Regions from separate parts of the Enterobacter sp. H2G27 genome, predicted to be linked through region 2. Evidence: predicted binding sites of a transcription regulator. Region 2 holds the regulator's gene; each other region holds the start of a gene.

What was found. Region 2 encodes CRP, which controls carbon source genes, mostly activating them, when cyclic AMP is high. Its sites were predicted from a motif close to ATGTGANNNNNNTCACAT; they were not measured.
Region 1: a site for CRP is predicted at 1,036-1,053, ahead of ydfZ (putative selenium delivery protein YdfZ). Genes of this name have one in related genera too.
Region 3: a site for CRP is predicted at 619-636, ahead of ACW9E7_RS21250 (PTS mannitol transporter subunit IICBA). Genes of this name have one in related genera too.

Annotation. Positions count from the first base shown of each region.
Region 1 is NZ_JBSVSI010000001.1:1,792,149-1,794,349, reverse strand. It holds gene ACW9E7_RS08570 (GntR family transcriptional regulator) at 1-398, shown strand, start outside; gene ACW9E7_RS08565 (universal stress protein) at 432-863, opposite strand; gene ydfZ (putative selenium delivery protein YdfZ) at 1,151-1,354, shown strand; gene ACW9E7_RS08555 (mannitol dehydrogenase family protein) at 1,398-2,201, opposite strand, start outside.
Region 2 is NZ_JBSVSI010000001.1:3,902,980-3,905,180, reverse strand. It holds gene ACW9E7_RS18680 (YccS/YhfK family putative transporter) at 1-477, opposite strand, end outside; gene crp (cAMP-activated global transcriptional regulator CRP) at 535-1,167, opposite strand; gene ACW9E7_RS18670 (OsmC family protein) at 1,479-1,883, shown strand; gene ACW9E7_RS18665 (phosphoribulokinase) at 1,950-2,201, opposite strand, start outside.
Region 3 is NZ_JBSVSI010000001.1:4,474,413-4,476,613, reverse strand. It holds gene ACW9E7_RS21255 (DUF3302 domain-containing protein) at 1-118, opposite strand, end outside; gene ACW9E7_RS21250 (PTS mannitol transporter subunit IICBA) at 776-2,201, shown strand, end outside.

The DNA of each region.
Region 1 (2,201 bases), 2.1 Mb from region 2:
TGGCGCGCCGTGCCGCAACGCTCATCAACGACAAGCAGTGTTACCTGCTGGAGCAAAACCTGCATCAGCAGCGAATTGCGATTGACCGTAAGCAGCTGAATGATTTCTTCCAGCTTGATGATGAATTCCACCAGAAACTGGCGCAGATTGCGGATTGCCAGCTTGCCTGGGACACCATCGAAAACATCAAGGCCACCATCGACCGCGTGCGTTATATGAGCCTCGATCACGTCTCCCCGCCGGAAATGCTGCTTCGACAGCATCATGATATTTTCAGCGCGCTGGAAAAACGCGACCCGGACGGCGTGGAAAAAGCGATGACGCTGCATCTGCAGGAAATTAGCGAATCCGTGCAGCTGATTCGTCAGGAAAATAGCGAGTGGTTTAGCGAAGAGTAATATTCGCCGCCCCTTTCGGACGCGGCGATGGGTTTAGCGAACGACTAACACCGGAATAGTGGCGTAGCGCAGGATAGATTCCGCATTTGACCCCAGCAGATGGGTGCTGATGCCCGGATTTTTCGACCCGATGACGATCGCGTCATATTCCCCTTCTTTGCTCAGCCTGATGATTTCATCGCGGACGTTGCCAAAGCGAACCAGGCTGTCAATTTTCTCCGGCGAAATATCGAAAAGTCTTTTTAACGCGTTCATCTTCTTACCGGATTCCTCGGTCATATACTCTTCGAACTTTTTAATATCGGCGTTAAATCCACGCAGCAGGGATCGGCTGCTGGCCGGCAGAATATTGACCAGGGTAATCGAGGCGCCCTCCGCCTTCGCAAGGTTTGCCGCGTGGCGAACCGCTTTGTCGCTCAAATCCATTTCAAACACATCAACAGGCATCAAAATCTTCTTATACATAAGCCTGACTCCTTATTCCGATGAAAGGGTTATTTCCTGTACCCAGAATGGCATCAGGAATATAAACCAACCCTCAACGCTTCCCTGCTGAAACTATCATTTAATGAAAATAACGGTCTGCTTTGTAAATTGCTGTAGTGAACCGTCAGCGCCCGGCACAATAAAGAAAAAAGTGTGAGTTTGATCAAAAACAAAAACATGTGATGCAGACAGGCGTATTTATATGCTCCGTGAACGGCAACCCTGAAATAACGCCGTAACGAACAGGTTAGAGAGGAGAAAATACCATGATGACATACGACCGTAACCGCAATGCAATCACTACCGGCAGCCGCGTCATGATTAGCGGCACGGGCAAAACTGGCGTGATTAAAGCGATCCACAGCGACGGGCTGGATGCCGCGCAGGTGCGCCGCAGCAAAACGGTTGAAGTGGAAGGATGCGAAGGTAAGTTCGAACCGATTGAGCTGATTCGCCTGGGTATGCACTAAGCGGTGCGCAGACATGCCGCCGCGCACGGCGGCATGTGCTGAATTACCGATGAGACACATACTGCTCCACGGTCGCTTTCGCTCCCTTTTGCAGCAGCGTCAGGTAGGCCTTCATCACCGCGTCAACAAAGACGGCTTCACGCGGTAACTCCTTGCCGAAGATGGCCTCGATGCCGAGCAGCGCCTTGACCCGGCTTTCCCCTTCCGCACTGCCTTTAACCGCCGCCTGAATCACTGCCAGCTGCGGATCGCTCACGTCAATCGCATTACCCTGCTCGTCCACGCCGCCGACATACCGCATCCACCCTGCCACGCCCAGTGCCAGCAGCGGGAAAGGCTTCTGATGCACCAGGTACCAGCGCACGGAATCCAGCATGCGCAGCGGAAGCTTCTGGCTGCCGTCCATCGCAATTTGCCAGGTCCGATGGCGCAGGGCCGGGTTGCTGTAGCGGGCAATCAGGAGATCGGCATAGCGTCCTAAATCGACGCCTTTGACCTTCAGCGTGGGCGCCTGCTCGTTGAGCATCAGCGCGTGCGCGGCGAGGCGGTAGTTCTTATCTTCCATGCAGTCGTTGATATGCTGATAGCCCGCCAGATAGCCCAGGTACGCCAGGAACGAGTGGCTGCCGTTGAGCATGCGCAGCTTCATCTCTTCAAACGGGATCACGTCCGAGACCAGCTCGGCTCCGGCTTTTTCCCACGCAGGCCGACCCGCCACAAAGTTATCTTCGATCACCCACTGGCGGAACGGTTCACAGGCCACCGCCGCCGGATCGCGCACGCCGGTCAGCCGTTCGATTTTATCCAGCGTATCGGGAGTGACCGCGGGCACGATGCGATCCACCAT
Region 2 (2,201 bases):
CTGTTCCCGCCACAGCCAGAACCAAAACCAGTTAAACAGCCCGTACCACAGCGTCCCCAGAGCGTAGATCAGCAGCGGCTCCCACACCGGCATATTCCCGGCGAGACTTAGCGTGAAAATGGCCGCAATCAGCGACGCGGGAAGCAGGCGGGCGTGCAGCGAACTGATTTCCGCCGTGACGCCGAGGGTCATCGCCAGCACGGTCAGGATCAGCGGCAGCGGGATATCACGAGCCAGTAAAAGCTGTACGGCGAGGCTACAGCCCGCAAACAGGCAGCCGCCAACGATCAGGCGTTTGAAAAAGCGCTTATGCGGCGTGTCCAGACCGGCGATGTTGCAGCAGGCGGGCACGAGGGAAAACAGCAGGCCTTGTTGAAGATGTCCGAGGATCAGGCCTATGGCCACAGGAAGACACAACACCAGCGTTTGTCGCAGTGCGTAGTTAACTTCCGGGTGATAGATCAGCCTGCGCCACATGGGGAATAGAGACAAAAACGGCGTGACACCTTGCGATGGCACGCCGTTTAAGCGGAATTAACGCGTTCCGTAGACCACGATGGTTTTACCGTGGGCGGAGATCAGGTTTTGATCTTCCAGCATTTTCAGGATACGGCCTACTGTTTCACGGGAGCAACCGACGATCTGACCAATTTCCTGACGGGTAATTTTAATTTGCATGCCGTCCGGGTGGGTCATGGCGTCTGGCTGTTTCGCCAGGTTCAGCAGGGTCTGCGCGATACGACCGGTAACGTCCAGGAAGGCGAGGTTACCCACTTTCTCTGAGGTGACCTGCAGACGGCGTGCCATCTGGGAAGAAAGACGCATCAGAATGTCAGGATTAACCTGAATCAGCTGACGGAACTTCTTGTAAGAAATTTCAGCCACTTCACATGCTGTCTTTGCACGAACCCAGGCGCTACGTTCCTGGCCCTCTTCAAACAGGCCCAGTTCACCGATGAAATCGCCCTGGTTCAGATAAGAAAGGATCATCTCTTTCCCTTCTTCATCTTTGATCAGCACTGCCACCGAGCCTTTAACGATGTAATACAACGTTTCCGCTTTTTCACCCTGGTGAATCAGCGTGCTCTTTGATGGGTACTTATGAATGTGGCAATGAGACAAGAACCATTCGAGAGTCGGGTCTGTTTGCGGTTTGCCAAGCACCATGCGCTGTTATCCTCTGTTATAAGCTGTCACCAGAGTCATCAGATGCATCCGGACTCTGGGGTTGCAATCGAATTCTTACCCATACCCTGGGAAGTCGGCTACCGTAACGTTTCGCAGCCAGTAAAGTTTGATGTCCTCTGCATACATGTGTAACGTCAATGTATTACTGTAGCATCCAGAGTGTTTTAGCATAGCTTTCGCCGCGTGTCTCCTGGTGTCTCGCTTCAGCATGATGCAGGTCGCCTTCCATTGCGAGAAATGTAACGCACGCGTAATCTGTCACCAAAAATGCAACGTTGGAGTTTAAGAATATGCAAGCGCGCGTGAAATGGGTTGAAGGTTTAACGTTCCTGGGCGAGTCCGCGTCAGGGCACCAGATTTTAATGGACGGTAACTCCGGCGATAAAGCGCCAAGCCCAATGGAAATGGTGCTGATGGCGGCAGGCGGATGCAGCGCCATTGACGTGGTGTCGATTCTGCAAAAAGGTCGTCATGACGTGACGGATTGTGAGGTTAAACTCACCTCAGAACGTCGTGAAGAGGCACCACGTCTGTTCACCCATATTAACCTGCACTTTGTGGTCACCGGTAAAGAACTGAAAGACGCGGCGGTTTCACGTGCGGTGGACCTGTCTGCGGAGAAGTACTGCTCTGTGGCGTTAATGCTGGAGAAAGCGGTAAAAATCACGCATTCGTATGAAGTGATCGAGGCGTGATCCATGGGGCATCGTGCGTGTTGATGCCCTCACCCTAACCCTCTCCCACAGGGAGAGGGAACATGCTCATGCGATCTGTTTCCCTTCCATCAACCGCTCCACCAGCGGCGTCATGATGAGCTCCATCGCCAGCCCCATTTTTCCGCCCGGTACGACCAATGTATTCATGTGAGAAATAAACGAGCCCTGCAGCATCGCCAGCAGCCAGGGGTAATCAATACCTTCAAGATTGCGGAAATGAATAACCACAAAGCTCTCATCCAGGGATGGGATACTTTTGGCGGCAAACGGGTTGGAGGTATCCACCGTCGGCACGCG
Region 3 (2,201 bases), 570 kb from region 2:
GCGGATGGTTACGCTTTTTAGCCATATTATAAGGAATATCATGGATGGCGATGATTCCATAAAAGAGAACCAGAAATACAAAAATCAATACGCCCAGCGCAAAATAGTTGAGAAACATATTCTCCTCACTTAAACAACGTCAACTCATTAAATTAATAAAACGGTACGCAACCTAATTAATTTTTTATAAACACGGGGTTGTGCTTATTATTTCCGAGCCGGGGAGTATGGGTTTTTATAATATCTCCATGCAAGTTTATAAGCGTGTCAAAATATATCCTGAATAATAATAGACTTAACCTTACAATATGAGCGTAATCCACCTTTTAACTTTTCGCCATACCACACATCAAAAGTGGTTTTTTGGCTTATCGTGTCGTGCCATATCATCCTGGCGCTGAAACGCGAAGCAGAGTTTGCCGTCGATCACAGCCGGAGAAATCTGCATAAAAATATTTTGTGAAATCAGTCACAATCCAGAAACAAACACGCCAGAACAAAACGTGACAACAGTCACACAAAAGGGTGTATTTTGCTTTTTTTCTCGCCATCGTATTTTTTTTGCCCATCGTTTTTGTGATTCAGATCACCTCACAGATATCCTCACCCCCTACATTTACGTGACATGAATCACATAAATTTTCGCTGTCTGGACAGTTGAACGATTCAGTGCCAGATTTCACAGCATCAGATCAGGGCCCGGCTACCTCTGCCGCCTCATTAACAATAAACCTCGGGCCATAAGCCTTAGCGTAAACAGAAGAAGGGGTGTTTTATGTCATCCGATTTCAAGATCAAAGTTCAAAGCTTTGGTCGTTTCCTCAGCAACATGGTGATGCCAAATATCGGCGCGTTTATCGCGTGGGGTATCATCACCGCATTGTTCATTCCGACAGGGTGGTTGCCTAACGAAACGCTGGCGAAACTTGTTGGCCCAATGATTACCTATCTCCTGCCGCTGCTCATCGGTTTCACCGGGGGTCGTCTGGTGGGCGGTGACCGTGGTGGCGTAGTGGGTGCCATCACAACCATGGGTGTTATCGTCGGTGCGGATATGCCGATGTTCCTCGGTGCGATGATTGCCGGCCCTCTGGGCGGCTGGGCGATTAAGAAATTCGACGTCTGGGTTGATGGTAAGATCAAATCCGGCTTCGAAATGCTGGTGAACAACTTCTCTGCGGGCATCATCGGGATGATCCTCGCCATTCTGGCGTTCCTCGGCATTGGCCCTGCGGTTGAAGTGCTGTCTAAAATTCTTGCGGCAGGCGTTAACTTCATGGTGGCGCACGAAATGCTGCCGCTGGCGTCTATCTTCGTTGAACCGGCGAAAATCCTGTTCCTTAACAACGCCATCAACCACGGTATCTTCTCGCCGCTGGGTATTCAGCAGTCTCACGATCTCGGCAAGTCTATCTTCTTCCTGATTGAAGCCAATCCGGGTCCGGGTATGGGCGTTCTGCTGGCGTACATCTTCTTCGGCCGCGGTAGCGCAAAACAGTCTGCTGGCGGTGCGGCGATCATCCACTTCCTGGGCGGTATCCACGAAATTTACTTCCCGTACGTGCTGATGAACCCACGTCTGATCCTGGCCGTTATCCTCGGCGGTATGACCGGCGTGTTCACCCTGAGCGTGCTGGGCGGCGGTCTGGTTTCTCCAGCTTCTCCGGGTTCTATCCTGGCGGTACTGGCGATGACGCCAAAAGGCGCTTATTTCGCGAACCTCGCAGCTATCTTTGCGGCAATGGCCGTCTCCTTCGTGGTCTCTTCTATCCTGCTGAAAACCAGCAAAGTGAAAGAAGATGATGACATCGAAGCCGCAACCCGTCGTATGCACGATATGAAAGCCGAATCCAAAGGCGCGACGCCACTGGCAGCCGGTGATGTCTCTAACGACCTGAGCCACGTGCGTAAAATCATCGTTGCCTGCGACGCTGGTATGGGTTCCAGCGCGATGGGTGCAGGCGTGCTGCGTAAGAAAGTGCAGGATGCGGGCCTGACCAACATCTCCGTGACCAACAGCGCCATTAACAGCCTGCCGCCGGATGTTGACCTGGTCATCACGCACCGCGATCTGACCGAACGCGCCATGCGTCAGGTACCACAGGCACAGCACATTTCGCTGACCAACTTCCTCGACAGCGGCCTGTACACCAGCCTGACCGAACGTCTGGTGGCCGCGCAGCGTCACGAAGACAACGAAG